3 regions of the Achromobacter seleniivolatilans genome follow, and region 3 is predicted to be linked to each of the others. Evidence: predicted binding sites of a transcription regulator. Region 3 holds the regulator's gene; each other region holds the start of a gene.
The links. Region 3 encodes HrcA, which represses chaperone genes, less so after heat shock. Its sites were predicted from a motif close to TTAGCACTCNNNNNNNNNGAGTGCTAA; they were not measured.
Positions count from the first base shown of each region.

Region 1: the regulator HrcA is predicted to act here: its motif matches at 2,443-2,469, upstream of rpoH (RNA polymerase sigma factor RpoH).
Region 2: the regulator HrcA is predicted to act here: its motif matches at 7,196-7,222, upstream of groES (co-chaperone GroES).

Region 1 is NZ_CP132976.1:4,597,926-4,609,556, forward strand. Features, by position in the region: gene RAS12_RS20665 (cation:proton antiporter) at 1-115, opposite strand, end outside; gene cpdA (3',5'-cyclic-AMP phosphodiesterase) at 312-1,148, shown strand; gene rpoH (RNA polymerase sigma factor RpoH) at 1,512-2,432, opposite strand; gene RAS12_RS20680 (hypothetical protein) at 2,561-3,250, opposite strand; gene fghA (S-formylglutathione hydrolase) at 3,348-4,214, opposite strand; gene RAS12_RS20690 (hypothetical protein) at 4,447-5,199, shown strand; gene RAS12_RS20695 (glutamate synthase-related protein) at 5,637-10,376, shown strand; gene RAS12_RS20700 (glutamate synthase subunit beta) at 10,385-11,631, shown strand, end outside.
Region 2 is NZ_CP132976.1:5,916,074-5,925,362, reverse strand. Features, by position in the region: gene RAS12_RS26840 (hypothetical protein) at 1-83, shown strand, start outside; gene RAS12_RS31100 (TniQ family protein) at 955-1,758, opposite strand; gene RAS12_RS26835 (hypothetical protein) at 1,757-1,957, shown strand; partial or broken gene RAS12_RS31095 (TniQ family protein) at 2,393-2,767, opposite strand; gene RAS12_RS26830 (TniB family NTP-binding protein) at 2,787-3,674, opposite strand; gene RAS12_RS26825 (TnsB C-terminal domain-containing protein) at 3,671-5,689, opposite strand; gene RAS12_RS26820 (TnsA endonuclease N-terminal domain-containing protein) at 5,652-6,311, opposite strand; gene RAS12_RS31090 (helix-turn-helix domain-containing protein) at 6,476-6,910, opposite strand; gene groES (co-chaperone GroES) at 7,279-7,566, shown strand; gene groL (chaperonin GroEL) at 7,604-9,244, shown strand.
Region 3 is NZ_CP132976.1:3,715,845-3,727,475, reverse strand. Features, by position in the region: gene RAS12_RS16750 (sensor histidine kinase) at 1-4, shown strand, start outside; gene RAS12_RS16745 (lytic polysaccharide monooxygenase) at 154-1,626, shown strand; tRNA gene RAS12_RS16740 (tRNA-Gly) at 1,941-2,016, opposite strand; gene murB (UDP-N-acetylmuramate dehydrogenase) at 2,235-3,281, shown strand; gene dapB (4-hydroxy-tetrahydrodipicolinate reductase) at 3,346-4,137, opposite strand; gene RAS12_RS16725 (outer membrane protein assembly factor BamE) at 4,156-4,692, opposite strand; gene fur (ferric iron uptake transcriptional regulator) at 4,850-5,269, shown strand; gene recN (DNA repair protein RecN) at 5,377-7,038, opposite strand; gene RAS12_RS16710 (NAD kinase) at 7,053-7,952, opposite strand; gene hrcA (heat-inducible transcriptional repressor HrcA) at 8,095-9,099, shown strand; gene hemH (ferrochelatase) at 9,145-10,293, shown strand; gene RAS12_RS16695 (hypothetical protein) at 10,283-10,519, shown strand; gene grpE (nucleotide exchange factor GrpE) at 10,632-11,189, shown strand; gene RAS12_RS16685 (thioredoxin family protein) at 11,206-11,610, shown strand.

The DNA of each region.
Region 1 (11,631 bases), 880 kb from region 3:
CGACGATAGCCAGCAGCACCGAGTACGGCAGCTTGAGGCGGCCAGCCAGCGGAGGCATGAAGCAAACCAGTGTGAGCAGACCGGCCAGGCCGAATACGAGAAAACCTACATCCATGGGTAGTGCCGCGTCCCGTTCATGAAGCTTGTGAGAAGTTTCACAAGAATAGCGGCTTTTTTCCGAGGGTCCGGGCCGAAAAATGGGAAGAATCGAAGAGAATGCACGTTTCGTTACCCCATTAGCCGCGTGCGATACATGCTGCGCGATGTTTTTTGGGTAATGTGCAATCGTACAAACTTCGCAGGAGCGGCTCTTGCCTCGCGCCCACTCCCTGGCCCGGCGCGACGACGCGCCCGCCATGCTCGTCCAGCTGACCGACAGCCATCTGTTTGGCGAACCCGACACCGCCATGCTGGGCGTCAACACCGACGCCAGTCTGCGCGCCGTCCTGCGCCAGATTGAAGCGGATGGCAAACATCCCGACCTGCTGCTGGCCACGGGCGACCTGTCTCAAGACGGCGAGGCCGCCGCGTATCGGCGTTTTGCCGATATCCTGCGCGCCAGCCCGGCGCTAGACCGCGCGCAGATCCGTTGTCTGCCCGGTAATCATGATCTGCCCGCGGTGTTGCGCCAGGAACTTCCTCAGTGGTCAGCGCCCGTCACCGATGTGGGCGCGTGGCGCATCGTGACGCTGGACACGACCGTGCCGGGTTCCAACGCCGGTCATTTGCCCGACAGCCAGTTGGATATGTTGGAGGCCGCGCTGGCCGAAGCTCCAGACCGGCATACGCTGATCGCGATGCATCACAACCCCATGCAAATCGATAGCCATTGGCATGATTCGATGATGATCGACAACCCGCAAGCTTTGTTTAAGCAGCTGACGCATTGGCCGCAGGCCCGCGTGCTGTTGTGGGGGCACGTGCATCATGAGTTCGATCGCCGCCGCCACAATCTGCGCATGCTGGCCACGCCCTCAACCTGCTTTCAATTCAGCATTCGCGACGGCAAGCATGCGGTGGATAACATGGCGCCCGGATATCGCTGGATCAAGCTTTACCAGGATGGATCAATGGCCACGGGCGTACGCCGCGTGCAGGATGCGCTGTGGTATTCGGCGCTGGCGGCAGACGATGCGCAAGCGGCTTGAGCGGGCGTAGGCTGAGTTGCCTGACAGATCAGGCGACGCGTGAGCGCGCGTCATCCATCGAGCGCTGCCGCGGCACCATAAAAAACGGGGCACCAAATAGATCTTTGGTGCCCCGCAAGCATCCGTCTCATAGGGGAGGGGAAAGAGGAGAAGCCGAGACGGATGACAAGACTGCTAACCGGAGTTCGCTGTCTACATAAAGTTAGGCGGTGCGATCCCCATTAAGTTTCTGTAATAACGACAAATTTCGCGTCAAATTTGTATCAATTTATTCATGGGAAGCACCACGCATCTCATTCGCGCGCCCAAAAGGAAAAGGGCCGCATATTTATTTGCGGCCCTTCTTTGCACGGCAGGGAAAGCTCAAGCAGCCAGATTACCGCGCATCTTCTTCAGCGCTGCCGCTTCGATCTGGCGAATGCGTTCGGCCGATACGCCGAACTCTTGCGCCAGTTCATGCAGCGTGGAGCCGCCATCGTCTTGCAGCCAGCGGGCCTCAACGATACGGCGTGAGCGCGCATCCAGGGCTTCCAGCGCGCTGTTCAGACCGGTGCTTTGCAGCTCATCACGGGCAGCACGTTCCAGTACGCGGGTAGGTTCCTGACGGCCATCATCAGACAGGTAGGCGATGGGCGCGTAGCTGTCATCGTCATCATCCTGATTTTCCAGCGACATCTCGCGGCCGGACAGGCGCACTTCCATTTCGCTCACATCTTCGCGGCGCACGTTCAATTCACGCGCGATGTGATCGACCTGCTCAGGGTCCAGCGTCTGGCCATCGGGACGCATGCTGCGCAGATTGAAGAACAGCTTGCGTTGAGCCTTGGTGGTTGCCACCTTGACCAGGCGCCAGTTGCGAATGATGTATTCGTGAATCTCGGCCTTGATCCAGTGCACGGCGAACGACACCAGACGCACGCCGCGTTCGGGGTCGAAACGTTTCACGGCCTTCATCAGGCCAACGTTGCCTTCCTGGATCAGGTCGGCGTGGGGCAAGCCATAGCCCAAGTACTGGCGGGCAACAGACACCACCAGACGCAGATGCGACAGAATCAGTTCGCGCGCGGCGCCCAGGTCTTCCTGGTCGCGCAGGCGACGGCCCAGTTCGGTTTCACGCTCCGCGGACAGTACCGGCAAGCGGTTGACCGAGGAAATATAAGCGTCGATCGTGCCAAGTGCGCCCGGATTGGCAATGGCCAACGCCAGGGCGTTGCCAGAAGCGGCCAACGAGGTACTGGGTTGTTTCATAGCGGGGGTCTCCGGAAAGCGAAGGGGTAACGACATGGATTCGATGTTAGCACTCTAGTAGATGGAGTGCTAATTCGACTATTGCGGCGCGTCAAAGTTTCCTTTTTGTTGACGCGTCCCCGTTTATTTTTTGGACTACGCCCCTTGGGCGGGCCTCGCCCAACCTACCAGCCCAAGCGCTTTAAGCCTTCAGCGGTAGCCTCACCATCGGGGCGCACGAAGAGCGCGCCACGCGGGTCCATATAGACCTGGTATTTGGCCCCGTCGAACATCGGCATATAGGCGCCGCTGCCAAATTGGACATCTACGAAGGGGAACCAGTTCGGAAAACTCTTCTTGAGTGACCCCAGGTCCGGAGCGGGCCAGTCGTCCAACGCATGCACCGAGCGCGTGGCAGAAGCCTCGCGAGCCACGTCGCTATACCGCCCGGACAAGCGTTCCAGGCGATAAAGAGGCGGCACGCCCGCCATCAAAGCCGGCAGCTTCCACCGGACTACCCTGGCATCGATCTGCCACTGGTCGCCGTACAGCACATACTGCTTGGGGCTGACGCCGGGCGCGGTTGCGGTCAGCTGAAACTGGCCTTCGGCCTGCTGGCGCATTTCAATGCGGGCGACGGGCTCGTCAGTCGTCAGCCGGAAAAACTGCACCAGGGACAGCGCGAGCAAACCCGACACACAACCCAGCAGCACCAGCATCAGACCGAACAGCCGCCGCACTGGACGGAACTGAAAAATCCGGCGGCCACGCTCGTCGCGCGGACCGCCGCGGCCCAGCAACATGGCAATGCCAGGCAGCAGGACGACGATGGCGCCCAGAAGTATCCAGACGAAGGGAGCGATACCGTTAATCAAATCAGCCGTTCCTAATTAAACGCCGCAGACGCCAGCCCGGGGCGCCCAGGGCGCCACAAGCCTGCGGCGGCAGGCTCCCCAGTATAAAAGCCGGTTTTCAGCCGGCCGGTTTTCCAAGCCGTTCGACGTGAAACCGGATGTGATCTTCCAGGTACGTCGAGATGAAGTAGTAACCATGGTCATAGCCCGCTTGCCGGCGCAGCAGCAGCGGCTGATCGGCGGCCGCGCAGGCGGCTTCGAATACCTCGGGATACAACTGTTCGGCCAGGAATTGGTCTGATTCGCCCTGATCGATCAGGATGCCGCCCGGAAAAGGCTGCCTGGCGGCGCGCATCAAGGCGGACGCATCATAAGCCGCCCAGTCCTCGGCGTTGTCGCCCAGGTAAGCGCCAAACGCCTTCTTGCCCCACGGGCATTGACTGGGCGCGGCGATCGGCGCAAACGCTGACACCGACCGAAACTTGCCAGGATTACGCAGGGCCAGAACCAGCGCGCCGTGGCCGCCCATCGAGTGGCCAAAGATGCCGGTACGTGACGCGTCGCCCGGCAGCGCTTCGCCCGTGACGATAGCGTGCAGCTCTTCGGTCACATAGCTGTACATACGGTAGTGATCACGCCACGCTGGCGTGGTGGCGTTGACATAGAAGCCTGCCCCCGTGCCCAAGTCCCAGCTTTCTTCTTCGCCCGGCACATTGGCGCCGCGCGGGCTGGTATCGGGTGCGACCAGCATGACGCCCAGCTCGGCCGCCACACGCTGGGCACCCGCCTTGATCATGAAGGTTTCTTCGGTGCAGGTCAGGCCCGCCAGATAGAACAGCACGGGAACCGGACCGTGTTCAGCCTGCGGCGGCACATAGACCGAAAAACGCATGGGCAGGCCGATTTCGACGGACTCATGGCGGTAGTAACGCTGCGAACCGCCAAAGCAGCGATGCTGGGAAATGAGTTCCAAGGCCACAGGCATGGTTTTCTCCGGTCTGGGGGGGTGAAAAATTCGCGGACAGGTTAGGGTATATCCACGGTACGACGTTCCGTCGCCGAATGTTAACCTGCGCCTCATAGGGTCCGAACGACAAAAAAAAACCGGTTCCGTGCCCATATTGTGATCACGGGACTTGACCAGCGCTCATCGTGGCACTATTTATATACCGTGAGCGAAGACAACCCGTTCTTCCAGATACGCAAGCCCTGACACTATGGCCCGTCTGCCCCGTCTGTACGCCCCCGGGCTGCCCCAACTGGTGCAGGCCAACTTCATTTCGCCGCTGGCTGCGCCATCGCAACCCGCGCCGGCCGACATCCTGAACCAGCTAGCCACTTGGCTGGGCGAATCCGCCCAACGCCATCGCGTGTCGGTGCATGGCTGGCTGCTCGCGAATGACCGCATATTGCTTCTGGCCACACCGGCCGACGAAGAAGGCCTGCCCAGGCTGATGCAAACATTGGGCCGCAACCTGGCGGCGCGATTGCGCGGCGGCCGGGTGTTTGCAGGCCGATACCGGTCCGCGCTGCTTGAACCCGGGGCGTGGGTGCTGCCGGCCTTGGTCTGGCTGGAAACCTACCCGGTGCGCAGCGGCGCCTCGCAAGACCCCGATTCCTGGCCTTGGTCGTCCGCGGCCAGTCATACCGGCAATACGACTGCGGCGCCTGCCCAATGGCAATCCGACCATGCGGATTACTGGGCTTGCGGCAACACGCCGTTTGACCGCCAGGCCAATTACCGCAAGCGGCTGCACGACGGTCTGTCGCGCGAGGAAACCCAGCGCATCGATCAAGCCGTATCCGGCCAGTGGGCATTGGGCGGCGCTAGCTTCATTGCCAGTCTGGCCCATACCGCCAGCCGCCGCGTGGCCCCAGGCCAGCGTGGCCGGCCGCGCAAGAAACCCGCCGCCACGGCTGCACCTGCCGACACCGAACCGACTTCGACGCCGACCCCGTCTACGTCCTGACTCAGAACCCGCCTTCAAGGCGGGTTCTGCTTTTCCGACGTCCCAAGTCTCTCCGTCCGTCCGCGCTGGCGCAGCGGCGGACGATTCGTGCTTGATTGGCCCACAACCTACGGATGACCGGCATACCGGGCAAAAGTGTTCATCTTTTGCCACATCTTCAATTGATATTTCGCATCCAACAGCCCTATTAAATTAGGGACGCATAACGCCAAAATCGGGACTTTCACTAAGCCCTGCCTGCGCTGGCAAGGACACCCTTGGCGCCAAGCCAATAAGCATGCGGCTGTTGTTATGTCCCTATATTTATGCCCTATGATGGAGCATAGTAATAATTAGGGTCACACCCCTATTGTTCCTATTGCACCCTACTTGCAGCGGGGGTATTGTCCGTCTCCTGCACTGCAACATTACGACGCAGGCTCACTGCGGAGCGCGCCATGCCCCAAATTACCCCGATCGAATCCTGTCCCACCCCCAAGGCGACCCCTATCGATGCCAGCCGCATTGGTATGCCCGCGGCCCAGGGTCTCTACCACCCCAAAAACGAACATGACGCTTGCGGCGTCGGTTTTGTTGCGCATATCAAGGGCAAGAAAAGCCACGCGATCATCCAGCAGGGTCTGAAGATTCTGGAAAACCTGGATCACCGCGGTGCGGTCGGCGCAGACAAGCTGATGGGCGACGGCGCTGGCATCCTGATTCAGATCCCGGACACGCTTTACCGCGACGAACTGGGCCAGCAAGGCATCATCCTGCCGCCGCCGGGTGAATATGGCGTCGCCATGGTGTTCCTGCCCAAGGAAACCGCTTCGCGCCTGGCCTGCGAACAGGAACTGGAACGTTCCGTGCGCGCCGAAGGCCAGGTCGTGCTGGGCTGGCGTAATGTGCCCGTGGACGTCGACATGCCGATGTCGCCCACTGTGCGCGAATGCGAACCCGTGATCCGCCAGCTGTTCATCGGCCGCGGCGCCGACGTGATGGTGCCGGACGCGCTGGAACGCAAGCTGTACGTGATTCGCAAGACGGCCAGCCACGCCATCCAGAACATGCATCTGGCTCACGGCAAGGAATACTTCGTGCCGTCGGCCTCGGTTCGCACCGTGGTCTACAAGGGCCTGCTGCTGGCCGATCAGGTGGGCCGCTACTACCGCGACCTGGCCGATACCCGCGCCGTGTCCGCGCTGGCGCTGGTGCACCAGCGTTTCTCGACCAACACCTTCCCGGCATGGCCGCTGGCCCACCCGTACCGCATGATTGCCCACAACGGCGAAATCAACACGGTCAAGGGCAACTTCAACTGGCTGCGCGCCCGCGAAGGGATGATGCAGTCGGCCGTACTGGGCGACGACCTGAAAAAGCTGTACCCCATCGTCTACGAAGGCCAGTCGGACACCGCTACGTTCGATAACTGCCTGGAACTGCTGGTGAACTCGGGCTACTCGCTGGCCCACGCCATGATGATGATGATCCCGGAAGCCTGGGAACAGCACACGCAAATGGACGAAAGCCGCCGCGCTTTCTATGAATATCACGCCGCCATGATGGAGCCGTGGGACGGCCCCGCCGCCGTCGCGTTCACCGATGGCCGCCAGATCGGCGCCACGCTGGACCGCAACGGCCTGCGCCCCGCCCGCTATCTGGTGACCGACGACGACATGGTCATCCTGGCGTCCGAAGCCGGCACGCTGTCGATCCCGGAAAACCGCATCGTCAAGAAGTGGCGCCTGCAGCCGGGCAAGATGTTCCTGATCGACCTGGAACAAGGCCGCATCATTGACGACGCCGAGATCAAGCTGCAACTGGCCAACAGCCGCCCGTACCGCCAGTGGATCGAACGTTTGCAGATCAAGCTGGAATCGCTTCCGGCTCCGCGCCAGGCGGCTGTTGCTACGCAATCGTCCGTCGCGTTGCTGGATCGCCAGCAGGCTTTTGGCTGGACCCAGGAAGACTACAAGTTCATCCTGGAGCCCATGGCGTCGACCGGTGAAGAAGTTATCGGCTCGATGGGCAATGACGCCCCGCTGGCCGTGCTGTCCGATCGCGCCAAGCCGTTCTACAACTACTTCCGCCAGTTGTTCGCGCAGGTCACGAACCCGCCTATCGACCCCATCCGCGAACAGCTGGTGATGTCGCTGGTGTCGTTCATCGGCCCCAAGCCCAATCTGCTGGACATCAACAACGTCAACCCGCCGCTGCGTCTGGAAGTGTCCCAGCCGGTGCTGGATTTCGCCGCGATGGCGCAGATCCGCGACATCGAGCAGGTAACGGGCAAGAAATTCCGCAGCTTTGAACTGGACATCACGTACCCCGCCGCCTGGGGCCCCGAGGGCATTGAAGCCCGCGTGGCCGCGCTGTGCGCGCGCGCCGTCGATGCCGTGCAAAGCGGCTACAACATCCTGATCGTGTCGGACCGCCTGGTCGACAGCGAACGCGTGGCCATCCCCGCGCTGCTGGCAACCTCCGCCGTTCACCAGCACTTGATCCGCGCCGGTCTGCGCACCAATACCGGCCTGGTCGTGGAAACCGGCTCGGCTCGTGAAGTGCACCACTTCGCGCTCTTGGGTGGCTACGGCGCCGAAGCCATTCACCCCTACCTGGCGCTCGAATCGCTGGGCAAGATGAATGACCCCGAAAAGGCCGTGAAGAACTTCATCAAGGCGATTGGCAAGGGATTGAACAAGGTCATGTCCAAGATGGGCATCTCGACCTATATGTCCTACACCGGCGCGCAGATCTTCGAAGCCGTGGGCCTGCAAAGCGGCCTGGTGAACAAGTACTTCACCGGCACCTCGTCCAACATTGAAGGCATCGGCATCTTCCAGGTTGCTGAAGAGGCGCTGCGCCAGCACCGCGCTGCGTTCAGCACCGACCCGGTTCTGGCCAACGACCTGGACGCCGGCGGCGAATATGCCTACCGCGTCCGCGGCGAAGAGCACATGTGGACCCCGGATTCGATCGCCAAGCTGCAACACGCTTCGCGCGCCAACAACTACCGCACGTACAAGGAGTACGCGCAGATCATCAACGACCAGAGCCGTCGCCACATGACCTTGCGCGGCCTGTTCGAGTTCCGCTTTGATCCGTCGCGCGCCATCCCGCTGGACGATGTTGAATCGGCCAAGGATATCGTCAAGCGTTTCGCCACCGGCGCCATGTCGCTGGGTTCGATCTCGACCGAAGCGCACTCGGTGCTGGCAGTGGCCATGAACCGTATCGGCGGCAAGTCCAACACCGGCGAAGGCGGCGAAGACGAGCTGCGCTACCGCGCCGAAATGCGCGAAGGCAAGAGCACCATCAAGGACGGCGACACGCTGGCCTCGCTGCTGGGCTCTGACCGCATCGAAGCCGATGTGGAACTGAAGAAGGGCGACTCGCTGCGCTCAAAGATCAAGCAGGTGGCGTCGGGCCGTTTTGGCGTGACCGCCGAATACCTGTCGTCTGCCGATCAGATCCAGATCAAGATGGCGCAAGGCGCCAAGCCTGGCGAAGGCGGCCAGTTGCCCGGCCACAAAGTGTCGGAATACATCGCCAAGCTGCGCTACTCAGTGCCGGGCGTGGGGCTGATTTCCCCCCCGCCGCACCATGACATCTATTCGATCGAAGACTTGGCCCAACTGATTCACGATCTGAAGAACGTGAATCCCAAGGCCTCGGTGTCGGTCAAGCTGGTGTCCGAAGTGGGTGTGGGCACGGTGGCCGCCGGCGTTGCCAAGGCCAAGGCCGATCACGTTGTGATTGCAGGCCATGACGGCGGCACGGGCGCGTCCCCGGTGTCGTCCATCAAGCACGTGGGTACGCCGTGGGAACTGGGTCTGGCCGAAACGCAGCAGACGCTGGTGCTGAACCGCCTGCGCAGCCGCATCCGCGTGCAGGCCGACGGCCAGATGAAGACCGGCCGCGACGTGGTTATTGGCGCGCTGTTGGGCGCCGATGAATTCGGCTTCGCCACCGCTCCGCTGGTGGTCGAAGGCTGCATCATGATGCGCAAGTGCCACCTGAACACCTGCCCGGTGGGCGTGGCGACGCAAGACCCGGTCCTACGCAAGAAATTCCAAGGCAAGCCCGAGCACGTGGTGAACTTCTTCTTCTTCATCGCTGAAGAAGTCCGCGAAATCATGGCTCAATTGGGCATCCGCAAGTTCGACGACCTGATCGGCCGCGCCGATCTGCTGGACATGCGTTCGGGCGTCGAGCACTGGAAGGCCCAAGGCCTGAACTTCGCCCGCGTGTTCCATCAAACGCAGTCCGACGCATCCGTGCGTCAGACCGAAGAACAGGATCACGGCCTGGCGGGCGCGCTGGATCACCAGTTGATCGAACGCAGCAAACCCGCGCTGGAACGCGGCGAAAAGGTGTCCTTCATCGTTCCGGTGCGCAACCGCAACCGCACGATCGGCGCCATGCTGTCGGGCGCTGTGGCCTCGCGCTACGGCCATGACGGCTTGCCGGACGACACCATCCATATTCAGTGCAACGGCACCGCCGGCCAAAGCTTCGGCGCGTTCCTGGCGCATGGCATCACGATGGATCTGGTGGGCGAAGGCAACGACTACGTGGGCAAGGGTTTGTCGGGCGGCCGCATCATCGTGCGCTCGCCTAACGACTTCCGCGGCTTTGGCCCCGACCACATCATTGCCGGCAACACCGTGCTGTACGGCGCGTTGGCGGGCGAAGCCTTCTTCAACGGCGTGGCTGGCGAACGTTTCGCGGTGCGTAACTCGGGCGCCGCCACGGTCGTGGAAGGCACGGGCGACCACGGTTGCGAATACATGACGGGCGGCACGGTGGTGGTGCTGGGCGCTACGGGCCGCAACTTCGCAGCCGGCATGTCGGGCGGCGTGGCGTATGTGTGGGACCCGGAGCGCACGTTGAAGCATCGCGTCAACATGTCGATGGTTGAACTGGAAGGCGTGGCCGCGCACGCGGAGCAACAGGCGTTGAACAACATCGACGTCTGGCACAGCGCGCAACGCGGTCACGAACGCGAGACGGATGAAACCATCTTGCGCCGCCTGGTGGAAGACCACTTCCGCTACACCGGCAGCTACCGCGCCCGCGAGATCCTGGGTGACTGGGAAGCGTCGCGCGGCAAATTCGTAAAGGTCATGCCGACGGACTACCGTCGCGCATTGGGTGAAATGTGGCGTGCAGCCAACCAGCAACAATTGGCTGCGTGAGGGATACCATGGGAAAGATTACCGGCTTTATGGAATTTCAGCGTCTGCAGGAGGCCTCCGAGGCCCCGCAGAAGCGGCTGAAGAACTGGCGCGAATTCGTGCTGCATTTGACCGATGACCAGGCCAAGCAGCAAGCCGCGCGCTGCATGGACTGCGGCATTCCGTTTTGCAACAACGGCTGCCCGGTCAACAACATCATCCCCGACTGGAATGACCTGGTGTACAAGCAGGACTGGCGCCGTGCGCTGGATGTGCTGCACTCCACCAACAACTTCCCGGAGTTCACGGGCCGCATCTGCCCGGCGCCGTGTGAAGCTGCCTGTACCTTGAACATCAACAGCGACGCGGTCGGTATCAAGTCGATCGAACACGCCATCATCGACAAGGGCTGGGCGGAAGGCTGGGTTGCGCCGCTGGTGCCTGCTCGCAAGACGGGCAAGAAGGTTGCCGTGGTGGGTTCAGGCCCCGCCGGCATGGCGTGCGCGCAGCAGCTGGCGCGTGCGGGCCATGCCGTGACCTTGTTCGAGAAGAGCGATCGGATCGGCGGCCTGTTGCGTTATGGCATTCCCGACTTCAAGCTGGAAAAGCACCAGATCGATCGCCGCATTTCGCAGATGGAAGCCGAAGGCGTCGAGTTCGCGCCGTCGACCTACATCGGCAGCCCGAAAGACCCCGTGGCCGATGGCCTGACCGTGCGCACGCCGGATTCGCTGTTGGCTGAATTCGACGCCGTGGTCATGAGCGGCGGTTCGGAAACGCCGCGTGACCTGCCGGTGCCGGGACGCGAACTGTCGGGCGTTTATTACGCCATGGATTTCCTGCGCCAGCAGAACAAGGCCGTGGCAGGCGACCGCCTGACCGACCAGACGCTGGCCAAAGGCAAGCACGTGGTCGTGATCGGCGGCGGCGACACGGGTTCTGATTGCGTGGGCACCAGCAACCGCCATGGCGCGGCCTCGGTCACGCAATTCGAACTGATGCCCCAGCCGCCCGAGTCCGAAAACAAGACCATGACGTGGCCGTACTGGCCGCTGAAAATGCGCACCTCGTCCTCGCACGAAGAGGGCTGCGACCGCGATTGGTCCGTGACCACCAAGCTGTTCCAGGGCAGCAATGGGAAGGTCGAAAAGCTGATCGGCTCGCGCGTGGAATGGTTCAAGGACGAAGCCACCGGCCAGATGAAGATGCGCGAAGTCGAAGGTTCGGAATTCGAAATCAAGGCCGATCTGGTGCTGCTGGCGATGGGTTTTGTATC
Region 2 (9,289 bases), 2.2 Mb from region 3:
TTCACTTCTCGCACGGTCGCAAACTGGTGAAAGGTGATGACGCGCCACAGGCTCATTCAGCGAGGAGGCTAGGTCTTACATAGACCAGTTGGAGATTCTGGGACTGGTTCAAGCACACTCTCTATATCGGCAGCTCTGCCAAGTTACTCATCCTGCTTCAGATAGCGTATCGCACTTCCTGTCGGTAATGGGAGACGTAGAGTTCACGCTGTTTCCGCGCAACGATCGCACTGCCATTACCGCATTGATCCAACGACATGAAGTGCTCCTTCATTCCTTGCTTCGTTATGCCTTCAACCAGCCAATCATTCTGTTGCGGGTGCTCCTGCACGTCGATCTGCCCGAGTACCATAGCGACGAGATCTCTAGGCTAGATCTTTCGGGCATGCCCGGGTGGCAGAAGTGCGCCAAGCTTATGGGCGTAGCAACCTAACAACTCATTCAAACCGACGCCGCTTCTCCGCGCGGCTCAACTAGGCCGTTGAATGATCGCTCTCTCTTGTAGTCATCGGTTGCTCTTAGCCGATGACGGTCGCTTGCGCCAAGTCTGTCGCGCTTAGCATCTTGAAGTAACTTTTCGCGAACTTGCTTGATGGCGTTCTGGCACTTGCCTGCACATGCGTTTTCACGCGACAATTGTGCACACGCAATAGCTGGTGCGCCTTCGACAAGGCAATAGCGTTAACCCCACGAGAGTGGTTCCGCCCGGCGCGGGTAATGACTTCCAGACTACGGAGCCCCATTATTGGGGCTTTCGCTTTTCCCGTTACAAGTAGGCCCTTCCACCTGTCCACGCTACGCCCGACATCCATGCGTTATGCCCGCGCGTAGACGCTCGCAGGTATGGTGAAGGTGGCACCTCCCAGACTGCCGCTCCCCAGCAGAACCCAAACTCCTACTGCCGCAGATGAGCATCAAGCTCAACCACGGCCAATGGCCATCGAAAGCGTTGCTTCAACGCAATCTCGCACAGTCTTCCGATATCTCCCTTCCAAACACGCCGTCCCCGCGTATTGCCACGGGAGGCCACAACGTCTGCGGAGGCGTAAAGCCTGCGGAGGCGTAAAGCCTGCCAAGCGCATTCACCTGGCCGATGCTTCGTCTAACGTCGTCCAGGAGTCGAGGATCAACACGACTCAAGGACTGGCTCTCATTTCGATCCCTAGGTTCAATCCCTGCCGCCAACAGGCTGGGGAGCATTGCGAGTGGGATCCTCTCCTCAATCCCCACCAAGGAAAACCCCTCTTGCAAGATCGCGGCCGTCACAGCCACTTGCAGCTGCGCGAGTTGCGCTGCCGTATCGCATTTCAACGCCGCGAGCCCCACAAAGCGGAGGTCAGCACCACACTTTCCGCACCCCGCAAAAGGAACCGCACTGTGTTGATCATCCACAGCGACAGGGTCGCTGAACTGACACGCCGGGCAAATAGTGAGGATACGGTTTCCGTGCGTTGGACAAATAATCCAATAGCGCATTCGCCATTCAAATCGAAGGAATGGCACCACATCTTGGCGCAAGCAATTGGGGCAGAATCCGCTGCGGGCAGTCCCCTGCTCACTCAAACGCAACCATCTCCTAAGCCAGCGATTCCGCCGAAAGGCGTCAAAGCGCGAGACAAAGCCTTGAAGCGTTGCCGGCGGCAAGTTGGTGCCTTGCGCCAACCGCGCGGCGCCCCTTGAGCCGATGCCTATGTCCCAATCTCGATTGCGCGACAAGTCAAGGTTATCAAGAATTTTCGATACTGGCGCTCCATGCATGCACGCAACCCTCGCCAGCCATGAAGAGGTCGATTCATACAATTGTGGCTGCGGCAAGAACAACAGTGAAGGGATTCGCTCAACCATTAACGTCTCTCTCGAGCAGTTCCAATTGAACCCACCGATGCTGCTTGAGCCAACGACTAACCGTCGGCTCCTCTTCGCCAAGCAACGCCTGCAACACCCGCAGATCGCTTGAATTCGCACCTCCGAACAGCTCTTCTAACTGCCATGCTGGTGGAAGCTGAGTGAAGACGAGTGCATTGTTATCGGCGAGACGGTCCCACGCCCTTCGCACCACGCAAACCGCCTCGGAAGAGCTCAAAAGGCGCGTCAATCGCCCTGGTACAAGATCATCGCCTGATGCGTTCTCAGAGATCCCCAGTGCCCTCACAAGTCGAAGTAATGTGTCCAAACTCAGTGCGTGCAGAAGCCCTCGCCGACCAGCGCTCTTTTGCTCAGGCAATCCGCGCATGACACGCGCCGCAATCAAGGTTGAAATCGCTAGAGAGCCGGAACCTGCACTTTCACAACATAGCGCTCGCAGATCCGCGCCGCATGAGCATTCAAATGGGCCTGCCCTCCTCCACGAAATGCCCCTGCCGCAGACACACAGATCGAGCAGCAGGCACTCGTGCTCAACGCATGATGTATAGAGGGAAATCTCCCAGATAGCTTGTAGCCGGGCATCAGGCCTTGCCAGGCACGAGGGGCACACCTGAGGCCGCGTGTAGCGCAATTGATAGGTCCGACTGAAGTCGTACCCAAGGAAGGCCGATCTGCGCCGTCCTTTCAACGAATAGCTTCTGGGGATCGCCCTTTGAAGCCGACTCAGTGACGCTCCGAACGCATAGGACAAATAAGGCGCCGCAGTAGCCGGCATATAGGTGTGACCAACGGAAGCGGCAGCCCTCGCCAAATCAGAGAACTGCAATCCGTTCACTATCAGCATTCGTAGGGCATATCCGTTGCCAGACTCGTTGTCGCCTATTTCGTCTTGGACAGGCAAAGGCCGGCCAAGTATGTGGTCAAAGAGAAGCAAAAGGATTCTCCTCGTCCGAAGCCCCCGTCTGGAGCGAATAGGCTTGACGCAAAATTCCCGCTGACAAGTTCAGTTCTTCTCGCTCGACAGCAAGGAGAATCGCTTGCACAAGAAGCAATTTCAACAGGCGAGGAGATCCCGACGTGACCCGGAAAATTGCTCCTGCCCATTCTTTGTTCTTGTACAACGAAGTAAGGTCTGTTGCCTTGCAGGTGTCTGCCAGGCCCTTCAGAAATCCGAGCCACTCCGGCCCAAGTCGAAAATGCGCCAGCTTGACTGCCACCGGAATCCTTGAGGTCAATTGGGGATCGATCGTTCCCAAGTTATCCATCATCTCGGTGCCCAGCAACACCACCGGTACCCCTGTCGCGTTGATGAGCCGCTTTAGCCAATCTATGATGGGTGTGAAGACCTTTGTGCCCGATGTGTGATAGACATGCTGGAACTCGTCGAGCACTATCACCTTGACACCTTGGTGCCTGATGGCGCTCACAAGAATCTGGTTGACATCATTGTTGTTGGCGCGCCCTCTATCTCGCTGCATAGAACTGGCCATGGCGTACGAAAAATTATTGAGCAATCCAGTTTGGAGCTGGGAAACAGAGGGCTCTTCTTTTAGGCTCGCGCTGATCAACGGAACGTTGCTACTGTCACTAAGCCCCTGGCGCAATATGTCTGCTAGATGGGACATCAACAACGTTTTCCCTGCGCCTGATGGAGCGGTCACTCTCACTCCGGTGAAGACGCCAACCTGATTTCCAATTTCGATCGCATTCAGCACATACTGCAAAACGTTCTCAAAAGCAGGATGGGGGATGATGACTTCCGAAAATGCTTTGCTCGCACTGATCGCGGCTGCTCCGTATCTATTCATCGGACACCCCCAAGGTTGAACTCATCTGGCATGAAACCCTTGAAGATCGGTATTTCCTCTGGAAGTACCCTTATTTCCTCGTCGGTGAAGATCTGAGGCGCAATCTCTTTCTCTTGTGACGGCGGCGAGGCATTCATCTTCTGTTCCGCAAGAGGCTTCACCGAAGAAAGGCCTTGAAGCAGCGCGTACTTGCGCATGTCGCGAATCAAGCGCTTGCCACGCTTAACGGCGTTATCCACCATATCCTCAAACTCCTGCTGCACCCTTTGCCATTCGACATATGCGCCCTCCCCCCGCAATTTTTCCTTTGCGTAATGCCTAATTAGGCGGTGCTGGCTGAGGGTAAGGCCGTCTGCATAGTCGGGGATCATGCTGGGCACCTTTAGCCAGCTTCTTGAGGTGGGATTTCTTACCCAGATGCTGCCAAGGTCATTCGGATCAAACTTGATTTCGGTTTTGAACCTTGGGGTGCGCTGAGATCGCGCCATTTCTGCGAGATCCGGACTGCGGTAGCTGATGTGGAACATTTCCACCCCGTGGTGTGCGACCGTGAGATTACGAGAGAGACCAGTGAGCAGATCGAGTTGCTCCAGTCCGCCGGCGAACTGCGGTGGTGGCATGGTCTGCATCGATTCGGACAGGGTGTCGTACGGCCTAAGCAACGAACGCTCTGGTATTGCGATCGGATAGACGTCGACCGCCCAACGAACAAGACATTGGCATAGATCGGAGAACATGACGCAGGCCGTAATTTTTGGATCCGTTCTTTTCGCGAGGCCGCGGATTTTCTCTGGCATTCCCTCGATGGGCAGCGTGTTCATCATCGTCCCCAACGCACGTTCGACGTTAGGTTTGAACCACGGCTTTCTGACTGCTGCGAATTCAAGATCGCATCGCAATGCCCATGCAATTTGCCGAAACTGCTGTGAATGAAATGCCAGACCATTGTCCACAAGGATAGTTTCCGGCAGGCCTGGGGTGAGCCACTCGCGCTCTGCCCCTACCGCGCGGACAAGATCATCCTTCGGTCTCAGAGCTAGCTTCAAGCTTTGGCACACCCTGCCAAGAGACTCGCCCTCGAAGCTGATGAACACCGACAAGATGTACTTCGAGAATGAGTCTATGACCAGCGTCAATGTCGGCCGTCCCAATGGAATGCCTCGCCTATCATCAATCACGTAGAGGTCAAGGAGAGTGTGATCCATCTCCACGCGCTCTAACGGGCGCGTGGCATAGACTCCGCCAACCGCGTGACGCCACCTATTGTTTGCTGCGGTTGCACCCATCCGAACTCTGTCTGCCTCGTACCGGGGCACCGATTGAACGAGCCGGCGAAAGGACGACAAACTCATTGGCTCAATCTGGCGACACCCCCGTTGCTGCTCAATTTGCGTGAGTCTCGCCAGATACCTCGTATACGCCGCCGTCACGCCCTTTCCGCGAAAGACGAAATAGCTCTGACGCAGCACCTCCCATGCGATCTCTCTTGTAATCTCGCCCAATCGGATTGCTTTGGCTCGGCGAACGTTTCCAGACAAAAGACTCAGCACGTTCCCCTCGGAATTGTTGAAGCAGCGCAGCCAACGAATCACCGTCGAAGCAGAGGGTGGATTTTCGTCTGGGAATCTCTGCACCACCGACGCCACTACGCTCGAGATTTCCAACCGTGCTGCAGGCTTGATACCGCGTTTTATGACGGCCCGAACGTATCTTTCACGTCGTTCTATCTCTCGGCCTTGCCTGCCGGTCAACCTACCGATTAGCGAAGCCAGCGCGTCACCTGACCCCGTTGACGCGCGCGCGTGCGTGAGCGCTGGAGCAAATGGGGCGGGGCTCAAGACCTCATACTTGCCGTCGATGATGTCGCGTACGAGGTCGGCCGCCTGGAACGTAGTCACAGCCCGGGTATGAATGTCCTCGAACTGGATAGTGTTGTCGCCCAAGTCCCGAACAAACGTCCAGCACCGACCGCCCTTCCTAATTGTTAAGCCAACTTGCAGGGCAAAAGTCGCCATTGCGAAGCTCCTCAAGATCAGAGGGAAAGGAGATCTGATCGGGCAGCAGCGACGGACCGACCGTCAATCGCCGAACCCCAATCAGATGCAAGACGAGCTCTCGTGGGCAGCCGACGCATTGGGCTAGCTTGTCAAGCGAACCAGGAGAAACTTGCGCCTGGAGTTTGACCAATGCACCTCTCACGACATCGTCGGCGTAGTGAGACCTGGCGTAGCGGATGTAGACGGACGCCCTCGCATCGCGACCGTCTTTGTAGATTTGCTCCTCGGTCGCGATCAGGTAAGTGAATCCGTGGCTTCGCAGCAGTTCAGCCGCGGCGTCCAACTTTTCCTGATGCTGACGAACGAACTTTGACGGCTTCACCTCGACGATGACAGCAAGCTTGCTGGCGAAGTCCAGGCGGAAGTCGGGCGTGTACTTAGCGCCACCGGGCAATTCGATGACAAAGGGCTGCGATCGAATCGACACTAACCCAGGGCAGAGCAATGCAATACGCGCAAAGTTCAGTTCCAGCAGGCTTTCATATTCCACCTGCTCCTCTTGAAGCCATGGGCAAGAGATGTACCCCACTCTACGATGTGGTGATCGGGTGACCACTTTCCTACCGCGTTCTAGCAGCATGCTTTTCCTCCTGAAGGCAACACTTGTCCCCGACGAGCGGTCGCTCATCGAAAAATTGCTTGACTGGGTTGCACTGCGGAAGGAAACTTGGATTGTCGAAGTCTTTGGTTTCCGAACCGAAGCACAACGCCGGTCAATGTAAAAGTTGATCGGCGTTTTCTTTTCTACATGACTGCTCTCCTGTCATCTGAGATCGCTAGCGACTGCGAGCGCCGACCGGCGCAACTGCGGGCCCACGCTAAGTACGACGAGCAAATTACTCGCAGTGCTTCGTACCCGGACTCAGCGCACACGCCGTCGTCGGTCTCCAGAATCTCGGCGGCGAGGGTGGCCGCCGCCGTCTCGGTACCAGACTTGTTAATCGCTCTGAGGATTCGTTCCTTTTTGAGCACACGCCTCAGCTCTGACGCCTCCTGGCTCTCCAAGGCCAGCACCCGCGCCAAGCGTGCTACCAAGTCATCCGGGGGCTCCCGATTGCCTTTCTGTATCTGTGTTAGGTAGGACGGGGTCACGCCAGCTAGCTCAGCTAGCCGCTTTGTGGTCAGACCTCGTGCGGCCCGCGTCCGACGAAGCTTCGATCCGAAGGTCTCATAGCGCATGGGTTGAGAAGTGCAGATTTGGGATATTTGAACTCTACCCCGAGCAGCTCAATTTCCGCAACAAGTCCTTATTTTTCAACAGCTTGCGTTAAATTAATACATATTTGTATTGGGGATCACAGACGCCAACGGCGCTGCTACTGTGGTTTGCGCTCATCAAAGGCAGTGCCGAAAGTTTCAAAGTGGATGACACAAATTCCAAACTCGATGGAATTCGACACCCGCGCCCAAAATATGTAACAGCGCAGCCTCCCCCCCTTGAACCTCAGCACATCATCCCTATAATTAGCACTCGACACCGGTGAGTGCTAACGGCTCTCCCGGGCCCAACCGATCATCAATTTCTTCTTCAGTAACAGGAGTTCCTCATGGCCTTGCGTCCCCTGGGCGATCGCGTGATCGTCAAACGCCTCGAAAACGAGCGCAAGACTGCCTCGGGTATCGTTATCCCCGACAGCGCTGCTGAAAAGCCTGATCAAGGTGAAGTCGTGGCCGTTGGCCCCGGCAAGAAGACCGAAGACGGCAAGATTCTGCCCGTCGACCTGAAGGCCGGCGATAAGGTTCTGTTCGGCAAGTATGCCGGCCAGTCCGTGAAGGTTGATGGCGAAGAACTGCTCGTCATCCGCGAGGACGAAATCCTCGCCGTGGTTCTGTAAACCCCGCCTCAAACGAATTTTCGAAGGAAGCTAAGAAATGGCTGCCAAGCAAGTATTGTTCGGTGACGACGCCCGCGTGCGCATCGTCCGCGGCGTGAATATTCTCGCCAACGCTGTTAAGACCACTCTGGGCCCCAAGGGTCGCAACGTCGTGCTGGAGCGCTCGTTCGGCGCCCCGACGGTGACCAAGGACGGCGTGTCCGTTGCCAAAGAAATCGAACTGAAAGACAAGTTCGAAAACATCGGCGCTCAATTGGTTAAGGACGTTGCGTCCAAGACCTCCGACAACGCCGGTGACGGCACCACGACCGCTACCGTGCTGGCTCAAGCCATCGTCATGGAAGGCCTGAAGTACGTTGCCGCCGGTTTCAACCCGATCGATCTGAAGCGCGGTATCGACAAGGCTGTCGCCGCTGCCGTTGCTGAACTGAAGAAGCAATCCAAGCCGGTCACGACCAGCAAGGAAATCGCTCAAGTCGGTTCGATCTCGGCTAACAGCGATGCTTCCATCGGCCAGATCATCGCTGACGCGATGGACAAGGTTGGCAAGGAAGGCGTCATCACCGTCGAAGACGGCAAGTCGCTGGAAAACGAGCTGGACGTCGTCGAAGGTATGCAATTCGACCGCGGCTACCTGTCGCCCTACTTCATCAACAACCCGGAAAAGCAAGTTGCCGTGTTGGAAGATCCGTATGTCCTGATTTTCGACAAGAAGATCAGCAACATCCGTGACCTGCTGCCCGTGCTGGAACAAGTTGCCAAGTCGAGCCGTCCGCTGCTGATCATTGCAGAAGACGTCGAAGGCGAAGCGCTGGCCACCCTGGTTGTGAACAACATCCGTGGCATCCTGAAGACCACCGCCGTCAAGGCTCCGGGCTTCGGCGACCGCCGCAAGGCCATGCTGGAAGACATCGCCATCCTGACGGGCGGCACGGTGATCTCCGAAGAAACCGGCATGTCGCTGGAAAAGGCCGGTCTGGCTGAACTGGGCCAAGCCAAGCGCATCGAAGTGGGCAAGGAAAACACGACGATCATCGACGGCGCTGGCGACAGCAAGTCCATCGAAGCCCGCGTCAAGCAAGTGCGCGTGCAGATCGAAGAAGCCTCGTCCGATTACGACCGTGAAAAGCTGCAAGAACGCGTGGCCAAGCTGGCCGGCGGCGTTGCCGTGATTCGCGTTGGCGCTGCCACCGAAATCGAAATGAAGGAAAAGAAGGCACGCGTCGAAGACGCCCTGCACGCTACCCGCGCTGCAGTGGAAGAAGGCGTTGTGGCTGGCGGCGGCGTTGCACTGCTGCGCGCCAAGCAAGCCATCGCTGACCTGAAGGGCGACACGCCTGACCAGAACGCCGGTATCAAGCTGATCCTGCGTGCTGTGGAAGAGCCCCTGCGCACCATCGTCACGAACGCCGGCGAAGAAGCCAGCGTCGTGGTCAGCAACGTGCTGCAAGGCAAGGGTAACTACGGCTACAACGCTGCTACCGGCGAGTACACCGACCTGGTCGAGCAAGGCGTTCTGGACCCCACCAAGGTGACCCGCACCGCCCTGCAAAACGCTGCCTCCGTTGCCAGCCTGCTGCTGACGGCTGAAGCCGCCGTTGTGGAACTGGCCGAAGACAAGCCTTCTGCTCCGGCAATGCCGGGTGGCATGGGCGGCATGGGCGGCATGGACTTCTAAGTCCCGCTTCTCTTGCATGGCCTCCCCGGCTTTAAGCCGGGGAAC
Region 3 (11,631 bases):
TTAAAAAAGCGCCTTTTAGGCGCTTTTTTTTAGACTGTGTTGAGAAAGGTTTTTGGGATTAAAGGCCGTTGGAATAATGGCGGCGCTTCACGGCTTCTGTCTTTTGATGGTGCTTGGAGCGTGCATTGGTAAATCCCCAAAAAAGGAAGTTTGATGACTAGCATTTCCCTACGCGGCGTAGCCGGCAAGCTGGCTTTGCCCGTTGCAGCCTTGACCCAGGCTGTCTTGATGGCCATGGCGCCGACGTCGGTGTCGGCCCACGGCTCGACGATCGATCCCCCCAGCCGCGAGTACGGTTGCAACACGCTGGATACGCCTTGGAACAACCCCAAGTTCAGCGGCTGCGGCAAAATCCGTGACCTGGCGGGCAGCTGGCAGTCCAACGCCATCCTGGGCGTGAAAAGCAACCACAAAGAATTCATTCGTGATGGCCTGCTGTGCGCAGGCGGCAAGGAAAGCTGGAAGGAGCTTGATGGCGACCACGAGTGGCCCACCACCGTTGTGACGCCGGACGCCAATGGCAACGCCCGCTTCAAGTACATGCAGACTGCTGGCCACCTGAGCTCGTACTTCAAGACCTATATCAGCAAGGACAGCTACGACCCGAAGCGCGGCCTGCGTTGGGATGACCTGGAACTGATCGGCGACACCGGCAAGCTGCCGCGTCCGGAAAACAACTCCATTACTCCGCTGGACGTCAAGATTCCCGCCCATTTCACGGGAAAGCGCGTGATTTACAGCGTGTGGCAACGTGACCCGGCCGACAACGCCGAAGGTTTCTACGCTTGCTCGAACGTGGAAGTGATGCCCGCCAACGTGCAATGGCAAGCCAGCGGCGCGCTGCAAGGCGGCCAGGTGGACACCGGTTCGAAGATCACCCTGCGCGTGTTCGATCTGACCCGGACCGGCGATCTGGAAAGCCACTCGATCACGGTCAAGGCCGGCGAGGAAAAGGCAGCTCAGTGGATGTTTGCACTGGCCAAGGAAGCCAACAACAAGTCGTCCGTTATCAAGGTCGGCAAGATGCAGCCCAACGGCCAAGTCGTGCCCCAGCAAAGCGACACCGACAACCAGGTCTACGGCCTGAACAAGAAGGTTGGTTTTGCGATTGATAACAAGCCTACCGATCCGGTCGATCCCCCGCCCGTTGAAGTGAACCCGCCCAAGGCGGACCTGACGGGTCCCGCAACTGCCAAGGCTGGTGAATCGGTTGCCTTGTCTGCCAAGGGTTCCAACGATGGCGGCGGCAAGCTGCAATATCAGTGGACCGTTCCGGCCGGCATCACCGCTTCGGCGCTGAACCAGGCTGACCTGCGCTTCACGGCTCCGAGCCTGACGCAGGACCAGTCGTTCACGTTCTCCGTCAAGGTGACGAATGAAAAGGGTTCGTCCAGCGCATCGCACTCGGTTCTGGTCTCGAAGGTTGAGCAGGGCGGCGGTGAGCCCGGCGACTACCCGGCCTACAAGGAAGGCACGGCCTACAAGGCAGGCGACAAGGTGTCCAATGCTGGCGGCAACTACGCGTGCAAGGCCTGGCCTTACACCGCATGGTGCGGCATGGCGGCAACGCACTACGCACCCGGCAAGGGCCTGAACTGGGCTCAAGCCTGGGACAAGATCAAGTAATACCGGTGATCCTGTTCAATAGCGGTAGTTCAATATCGCGTAAAAGCCGCGGGTCATAAGGCGGCGCTATGAAGTTCCTGATCCCTCGCACGGTTGTGCGGGGGATTTTTTTTCGGCTTGTTGGGCTTGGCACGCAGGTAGGCCAGTAGCGTTAATGGCTCGGCCAGCGGTCATGATGTGTCGCCGCCTGCGGCGATACGCAGGCGGTCACTGATCACTCAGGCAATTCAATTGATGATGAGCAGAAATGAAAAAAGGGCCCGAAGGCCCTTTCTCAAGGAATTGCAGAACAGAACGCGCTGCAATTCAAAATTTGGAGCGGGAGACGAGTCTCGAACTCGCGACCTCAACCTTGGCAAGGTTGCGCTCTACCAACTGAGCTACTCCCGCATGGGTCCTGCTTCAATACCGCAACAGAACCGCTTTTCTTATTCACTCTGATCAACTTGGTTATCGATGAGAGGTCATGCAACGTAGAATTTTGGGTATGGATTTTTTGATACGGCAATAAAGCCGTGTCGACCAATCCGAACCAGACTAATTCGTACCATTCACTCAATCAAGTAATATGAGTGAAGCCAGAAACTATAGCATAACTAGTAGCATCCATGTCAAATCTTTCCGCAACAGATAGCGCGCACGCCACGCTGAAACCTACGCCCCAAGACCTGAGTCACCTGAACACGCTGGGCCTGGCGGCCCACGCGGGGGCTTTCGTCACCTTGGACGACATCGCGCAGTTGCCGGCCTTGTCGGCGTTGGCGCAGCAGGCGGAGTCGTTGCTGGTGCTGGGCGGCGGCAGCAATCTGGTGCTGCCCGAGAGGGTGCCGGGATTGGTGGCGCGGGTGGCGTTCCATGGTGTGAGGCTGCTTGAGGCCCAGCCCGACGCTTGGCTGATCGAAGCGGCGGGCGGTGAAATTTGGCACAGGTTTGTCGAAACCTGTGTGAATAACGGCTGGGACGGCCTGGAGAACTTGGCACTGATACCGGGCACGGTGGGCGCCGCCCCGGTCCAGAATATTGGCGCCTACGGGGTGGAATTTGAGGAACGCTTCCACAGTTTGACCGCCTGGGACGTGTCAGCAGGCCGTTTTGTGGAAATGACTGCGGCCGATTGCCGCTACGCCTACCGCGACAGCGCGTTCAAGCACGACGCCCCTGGCCGCTGGGTCATCGTCAGCGTGCGGTTTGCGCTGCCACGTCCCTGGCGCCCCGTGCTGGCCTATCCCGATTTGCAGCGCCACCCTCGATTGGCCGACGGCGCCCCTGCGGCGCGTGACATCTTCGAAGCCGTCTGCGAGATCCGGCGCGCCAAATTGCCCGACCCGGCGGTGACGGGAAACGCAGGCAGTTTTTTCAAGAATCCCATCGTGACCGCGGCGGTGCGCGATGCTCTGGCCGAGCGGTATCCGGGCCTAGTGTCGTATGCGCAGCCAGACGGCCGCTACAAACTGGCAGCGGGCTGGCTGATCGATCAGTGCGGCTGGAAGGGCCGGACGCTGGGCGCCGCTGGCGTGCACGACCGCCAGGCGCTGGTGCTGGTCAACCGGGGCGGGGCCACCGCAGCGGACATCATGGGATTGGCCGCCGCGATCCAGGATGCGGTGGCGCAGCGTTATGGCGTGCGGCTGGAACCGGAACCCGTGGTGGTGTGAACGGCCGCCTCGTACGGACGAAAAAAAAGGAGCCCAAGGGTTCCTTTTTTCATGTCCGGGCGGTTTAGAGCCCCAGCACGGATTGCATGTCATACAAGCCGTTGTGCTTGTCATTCAGGAAGCGTGCCGCGCGCAGCGCGCCTTCTGCGTAAGTGGCGCGGCTGGCAGAGCGGTGTGTGATTTCAATCCGTTCGCCAATGCCGCAGAACGACACAGTGTGTTCGCCGACGATATCGCCGCCGCGCAGCACCGAGAAACCGATCGTGCCGGGTTTGCGCACGCCGGTGTCGCCATGGCGGCTCCAGGTGGCCACGTCAGGCAGGGCCACGTCCCAGGCTGAGGCAACCGTTTCGCCCATCTTGAGGGCTGTGCCCGAAGGGGCGTCAACCTTGTTGCGGTGGTGCGCTTCGAACACTTCGACGTCATAGCCGGAGTTCAGGATGCGTGCCGCCATGTCCAGCAGCTTGAGCGTGGCATTGACGCCGATGCTCATGTTGGGGGCGAACACGATGCCGGTCTTCTGGGCGGCGACTTCAATTGCGGCGCGGCCGTTGTCGTCAAAACCGGTCGTGCCGATGACAGCCTTGACACCGTGTTTCACGCACGCCTGCAGGTGTTCCAGCGTGCCTTCCGGGCGGGTGAAGTCGATCAGGCAGTCGGCCTGAGCCAGCGCGTTCACGTCGTCGGTGATGATGACGCCGGTCTGCTGACCGAGCGGGGCGCCTGCATCCTGTCCCAGGGCCGCAGAGCCCTTGCGATCCAGCGCAACGGCCAATTTCAGGTCCGTGGACTTCAGGATGGCGTCGATCAGCATCTGGCCCATACGGCCGCTGGCGCCGGCAATTGCAATACGCATGAAAAAAATCCTTGGGAGTTACCGGAGCGGTTCGGGCGCGTTGCCGGGTTGGCCGGGGTATTGGTTCAGCGGGCTGACCGGAGCGGCCGAATCGCGCTTGAGCAAGTCCTGTTCTTCTTTGATGCGAGCTTCGTCGCGGTCCAGACGCTTGTCGGCGTTCTCGTCGGCAGTCGGGCTGGGCGTATTCAACTGGTAGGGTTGCAGGTCAGGCTGCTTGTCGCCTTCCCAGCGGACCAGCCGGTCGTTTTCGAACCAGACCGTGAACTTGCGCTCTCGGGCTTCGCCATAGCCGGGCTTGTAGTAGTAAGGGTAATCCCAGCGGTTGGCGTGCAGGACGCTGGTCAACGTCGGGCTGCCCAGCGCGAAGCGCACTTGCTCGCGCGTCATGCCTGGCTGCAGCAGGGAGACCTGCTCTTGCGTGATCCAGTTTCCTTGCTGGACGCCGGCCTTGTAGGGGAAGCCCCACTTGTCTCCCGAGCAACCGGCAAGGGCGATGGCCAGGGCGGCGACGGCCAATCCGGTCTTCAGCGAGCGGGAGGGAATTCGTGCAATCATGGACACTACGCGCCCCTATTATTTGGAAGCAGACAAAACCGTTATCATAAAGGTTTCATAAGGATAGTTCTGCGGGGCGGCACGAATTCAGGGGAGCCGGCTCGCGGCGCACCCGATATCCTTGCCCATGCCCACGCGGACGGAGAGCGATTACACCATGAGCGACCAAAGCGAACTGAAGAACATGGGTTTGAAGGCGACATTTCCCCGCCTGAAAATTCTTGATATTTTCCGTAAATCCGACCAACGGCACCTGAGCGCCGAAGACGTCTACCGTGCGCTGATCGGCGAAAACGTCGAAATTGGCCTGGCAACGGTCTATCGCGTGCTGACGCAGTTCGAGCAAGCAGGCATTCTTGCCCGCAGCCAGTTCGACAGCGGCAAGGCGGTATTTGAGCTGAACGACGGCGATCACCACGATCACCTGATCTGCACGAATTGCGGCCGAGTGGTCGAGTTTTCGGACCCGGACATCGAAAAGCGCCAGCAAAAGATCGCCAAAGACAATGGCTTTGCGCTGGAAAGCCATGCGATGGTGCTTTACGGCATCTGCGGCAGCTGCCTGAAAGGCCGCTAATCCGCTAGCGTCCGCCCCACGGTCTGTGGCCGCGCTCGCTGCGGGCCAGTGAGATCTAAATCCCCTTCTATTAGAAGGGGATTTTTTTATGGTTGGGCGGTTTGTGTTCAGGCGGTGGTTTGGCCGAAACCTTCCAGCATCTCGCGCGCGTGTTCGCGCGTGGTGGCGGTCAGCTTGATGCCGCCCAGCATCCGCGCGATTTCTTCGACGCGGGCCGGCGCATCCAATTCTTCAATGCTGGAGCGCGTCGTACCGCGTGATTCCGCTTTGCTGACCAGGAACTGGTTGTTGGCGCAGGCGGCAACCTGCGGCAAGTGGGTGACGCACAGCACCTGATGACGTTCGCCGAGCTCGCGCAGCAGCTTGCCGACGGCTTCGGCCACGGCGCCGCCGACGCCGCTGTCGACCTCATCGAAGATCAGCGTGGGCACGCGTGCAGCCCGGCTGGCGATGACGGACAAGGCAAGCGAGATACGGGACAGTTCGCCGCCAGAGGCCACCTTTGCGAGCGGACGTGGCGTGGTGCCAGCATGCCCGGCCACCAGAAATTCAACTTGTTCATTGCCTTGGGCGGATGGCGCGCAAACGGCAAGCGTGGGCTCGAATTTGCCGCCCTGCATCGCAAGCGTTTGCATGGCCAGCGTGACTTGTTTGCCCAGGTCTTTCGCGATCTTGCGGCGGGCGTTCGTGAGCTTGGCAGCCACCGAGTCGTATTGTGTTTGCGCGGCCGTGGCTTGGGCGCGCAGCGCGTCGATGTCGCCCGCAGCTTGCAGCGCGGCCAGCTCGGCGTGCAGCGATTCGCGCAGTTCACATAGCGCGTCGGGTTCGGTGCGGAATTTGCGTGCCGTTTCGAATACCAGGCTCAAGCGCGCTTCGACATCGGCCAGGCGTTTGGGGTCCAGATCGACGCGGCTGACGTAATTGTTCAGGTCGGACACTGCCTCGCTGATCGCGATGCGGGCTGATTCCAGTTCGTCATACACCCCTTGCAAGCCGGGATCATGGCGCAGCAGTTGTTGGATGTGGTGATTGGCCGCCGTAATGCGGTGGTGCGCGGAATCACCGTCGCCATCCAGCGTCTCCATGATTTGAGATGCGCCGTCCAACAGCGACTGCGAATGCGACAGCCGCGTGTGTTCAGACTGTAGCGATTCCCATTCGTCCGGGCCCAGGTTCAACTGATCCAGCTCTTCAACCTGCCATTGCAGGCGATCACGCTCGGTAGCCAGGCTTTGCGCGTCTTTCTCGGCGGCTTCCAGTTGCCGTGCCAGCGCGCGCCATTGCTTCCAGGCTTGATTGACGGTCTGCCGCAAGTCGCTGTGGCCGCCGTGGGCGTCCAGCAAGTCGCGCTGGGCATCGGGGCGCATCAGGCTCTGGTGCGCGTGCTGGCCATGGATATCGACCAGGCTGTCGCCCAATTCGCGCAGTTGCGCCACGGTGGCGGGTGTGCCGTTGATGTAGGCGCGGCTGCGGCCCTGGGCATCGATCACGCGGCGCAGCGACAGATCGTCGTCGGCGTCTATTTCGCGTTCAATCAGCCAGGCGTGCAGCGATTTGGGAGTGTCGAATACCGCCGTGATGTCGGCGCGCGCCGCACCTTCGCGCAACATGCTGGCGTCGCCGCGTTCCCCCAGCGTCAGCGCCAGCGCATCCACAAGAATGGATTTGCCTGCGCCGGTCTCGCCGGAGAAGACGGTGAAGCCGGGGCCAAAATGGATCTCGGTGTGTTCGACGATGACGAAGTCGCGGATATGCAGGGTGCGCAGCATGGCTGGGGCGCTTACTACTCTACGTTGTCGGTGGCCTGGGGCATCAGATTCCAATGCAGCTTGCGGCGCAGGGTGGAAAAGAAGCTGTAGCCTTCGGGATGCACAAAGCGGATGGTGTACGGCGCGCGTTGCACGACGATGCGGTCGCCGGGTTGCAGGTCTGACCAGGTCTGCATGTCGAAATGCACGCTGGCGCCAACTTCGACGCGGCCCATGGCCGTCAGGGTCATGTTCAGAACGCCCGTGTCAGGAATCACGATAGGGCGGTTTGACAACGTTTGCGGCGCAACGGGCACCAGCACCATGGCATTCATGCCGGGATGCAGAATAGGACCGTTGGCAGACAAGGCGTAGGCGGTCGAGCCGGTCGGCGTGGCGATGATCAGGCCGTCGGCACGCTGCGTGTACATGAAGGCGCCGTCCAGTTCGACGCGAACTTCGATCATGCCGCCGCGGCCGGCGCGGTTCAGCACGACGTCGTTCAAGGCCGATGCGGAATACATTTTTTGGTCGCCGCGCCACACGCTGCCTTCCAGCAGCATGCGCTCTTCGATCTGGAAGCTGCCTTCCAGCACGCGCGCCAGTGCACCGTGCGCATCTTGCAGCGCGATGTCGGTAATGAATCCCAGCCGGCCATGGTTGATGCCAACAAGCGGCACGCCAAATGGCGCCAGGTGGCGCCCCGCGCCCAGCACGGTGCCATCGCCGCCCATCACAACGGCCAGCGATGCCGTCTGTCCGATCTCTTCGAGGGTGGCGACAGGATATTCAGTCAGCCCGGTATTGCGCGCGGTGTCCGCGTCGATGAGCACGTGCCGGCCCGCCTGCGTCAGCGCGTGCGCAAGTGCTCTTAGCGGAGTGTCCAGGCCGGTGTCCTGGTATCTGCCGATTAGGGCGACAGTAGGAAAGTGCATGGATGCGTGCAAATCAAAAGGCAAAAACCAAAATGCCGAAAATCTGCCCGGGATGGGCTGATTTGCCGATTATATGGGGCCGCATATCGGCTTGCGGGACAAAAATCGCCTTAATTGGAAAAGATTCCCTAAAATGCCTGTTATGGATGACCGCGCACGCGCACTACTGAAAGCGTTGATAGAACGCTACATCGCCGACGGGCAGCCTGTCGGCTCGCGGACGCTATCGAAAGTTTTTGACTTATCTCCGGCCACTATCCGCAATGTGATGGCTGACCTGGAAGAGTTGGGACTGATCCATAGCCCGCATACCTCCGCCGGCCGTGTTCCCACGCCGCGGGGCTACCGCATGTTCGTCGATTCCCTGCTGGCTGTGCAGTCGTACCAGCTGCAACCCCACAACATGAGCGAGATGCTGTCGGCCGCCGAACCCTCGCGCGCCGTGAATGCCGCTGCCGCGCTGTTGTCGAATCTGACGCAATTCGCAGGGGTGGTATTGACGCCCAAGCGGGCTCAGATATTCCGGCAGGTCGAATTCATCCGCTTGTCTGACAAACGCGTACTGCTGATCATCGTCACCCCAGAGGGCGATGTCCAGAACCGCATCCTGTTTGTGCAGCGCGATTACGTCGAAGCCGAATTGCTGGAAGCGGGCAATTTCTTCAACATGCACTTTGCGGGCAAATCGTTCAACGCGGTGCGCCAGACCCTGTCTACAGAGCTGGCCCAACTGCGCGAAGACATTTCGCGTTTGATGCAGGCCGCCGTTGAGGCCAGCGCGGAAGCGGCTGAAGATGGCGATGCCATGGTCATTTCCGGTGAGCGCAAGCTGCTGGACGTTACCGACATCGCGTCCGACATGGACCGTTTGCGCAAGATGTTCTCGCTGTTCGAAAAGAAGACTGACCTGCTGCAATTGTTGGATGTGTCCAGCCGCGCGCAGGGGGTACAGATCTACATTGGCGGCGATTCGCAGCTGGTGCCGATGGAAGACGTGTCGGTCATCACCGCGCCTTATGGCGTGGATGGCAAAGTGGTGGGCACGCTAGGCGTGATCGGCCCCACCCGCATGGCTTACGAGCGCGTCATCCCCATCGTGGATATCACGGCGCGCCTGTTGTCCAACGCACTTAGCCACAACCAGTAGTTCCATTCAAAGCTACATCCTCCTTGCGGAGGAAGGGGAGTTTTTGTGTTTCTTCGCTTGTTCAAGTACCTGTGGCCTGAACGCTATCTGCCGGAAACCGAGCAGGACGACCCTTTCAACGAAGACCCTCCGCCGCGCGGGGTGGGCAAGGTCGGTGTGCTGCTGGTGAACTTGGGCACCCCGGATACGCCGGGCAAGAAGGACATACGCAAATACTTGGGCGAGTTCCTGTCCGATCCCCGGGTGATCGAGATTCCGCGCTATCTGTGGAAGCCTATCTTGCACGGCCTGGTACTGACCCTGCGTCCCAAGAAGCTGGAACCGCGCTATGCCGGCGTGTGGATGAAGGAAGGCTCACCGCTGATGGTCTACAGCCGGCGCCAGGCTGACGGCGTGCGCGCCGCCCTTGATGCCGCCGGTCTCGATGCCGTTGTGGAATTGGGGATGCGCTACGGCAACCCGTCCATCCCCGACGCGATTACGCGGCTGCGGGCACAGGGGTGCGAGCGCATTCTTACGGTGCCGCTCTATCCGCAATATGCGGCCAGCACCACCGCCACGGTAGTGGATGCCGTGACCCGGCATGCAGGCCGCCTTCGGGACCAGCCTGAGCTGCGCTTCATCAAGCGGTTCTACGATGAACCCGCCTATCTGGACGCGCTGGCTGGCCGGATCGAGGCCTACTGGCAAGATCACGGCAAACCGCAAAAACTGGTGATGAGTTTCCACGGCCTGCCGCGCTACTCGATTGAATTGGGTGATCCGTATTACCGCGATTGCATGGAAACGGCGCGCCTGCTGTCCGAGCGGCTATCGCTGCCGCGCGAGCACATTGAAGTAACTTTCCAAAGCCGCTTTGGCACTGCCCGCTGGTTGGAGCCCTACACCGAACCCACCCTGAAGGCGCTTGCCGCGTCCGGCACCACCGAGGTCGACGTGGTGTGTCCGGGATTTGTGGCAGACTGTCTTGAAACCTTGGAAGAAATCAGTCTGGAATGTCGCGATGCCTTTATTGCATCAGGCGGCAAGCAGTTCCGATACATTCCGGCGATCAACGACGATCCCGTCTGGATCGCAGGATTGGCCAGGCTGGTGGAACGGCACTTGCAGGGGTGGTCCCGGGCTGCTCCCCAGGTAGACCGCCAGGACGCCCCCCAGTTAACGGACTTGAAGGAGAAGGCGCATGCACCATGATCCCAAGACGGGCAAGACAGCAAAAAAGGGGACGGTAAGCACCCCGGTTGATGAGGACCAGGTCGAGCATGACTTGGACGAGGCGCTGGCGGAAACCTTCCCGGCCAGCGACCCGATCGCCATCCGGTCTGAGCCGGACGAAGACGATTCCCGCGTGGACCGCGCCTTGAAAGAGAGCTTTCCGGCCAGTGATCCGGTTGCGCCCGCGCAGCCCCATAAAAAGTAATCGGCCGGGCCCGCGGGGGCGCTGTCAGGGAATATTCGTTATCCCGGGCTTGAAATAGGGGTATTGGCCCCCATTCATGTCTGCGAAAGCCATTCTTTTTGGAGGATTCCCCATGACGGCACCCCACGAGCCTGTAGATCAGACGCCCGAAGCCGGCCATAAGGCCGACGCGGCACCCGCCGAGCAGGACGCCGCACAGGCCGAGCTGAACGAGTTGCGCGCCCAGTTGGACGCCGCCCAGGCTACCGTCAATGAGCAGCACGACCAGCTTCTGCGTATTCAGGCCGAAGCCGAGAACGTGCGCCGCCGCGCCCAGGAAGAAGTGTCCAAAGCGCGCAAGTTCGGCATTGAATCGTTCGCCGAAAGCCTGGTGCCGGTCAAGGACAGCCTGGAAGCCGCTTTGGCCCAGCCTGACCAGACCGTCCAAACGCTGCGCGAAGGCGTCGAAGTAACCCTCAAGCAACTGACCGCTGCCTTTGAGCGCAATTTGCTGAAGGAAATCGCGCCGGCGCAGGGTGACAAGTTCGACCCGCACCTGCATCAAGCAATTTCGTCCATCCCCAACGAGCAGCCCGCCAATACCGTGGTTCAGCTGCTGCAAAAGGGCTACGCCATTACCGACCGGACGCTGCGTCCGGCGCTGGTGGTGGTGTCTGCCGGTCAGGGCTGAATCGCACCCTGGCGACATGACCGATCCCCGTTTTGATCCGGCTCAGGTCTTTCAGGTGTTCGGCATGCAACATGTCGACACCGGGGGATTTGATGCAGCCGTGGTCCAGGCGCCGGGATCGGATCTGCGCTGTGTGTTTCTGTGGGGCCAGGATTGCTATAACTGCAATCTTTTCAAGCAGGCGGCGCTATTGCATCAAGAGGCGCTGCTGGGTCTGGGCCTGACTTGGTTCCAGGCCGATGTCTATGCGGACGAGCCCCTGGGGCGCCGGTTTTCGCTGCACGGTGTCCCCACTTTTGTGTTGTACCGAGCCGGAAAACGGCTTGGACGTATAACGGGTTGGCCCGGATTGCCCCAATTTACGGCGGCAATCCAGCGGTTGCAGGACCAGGCTGCGGAAAATTCCGGCCAGGCGTCTTGAAAAACCCTGCGAGTAGCCCCA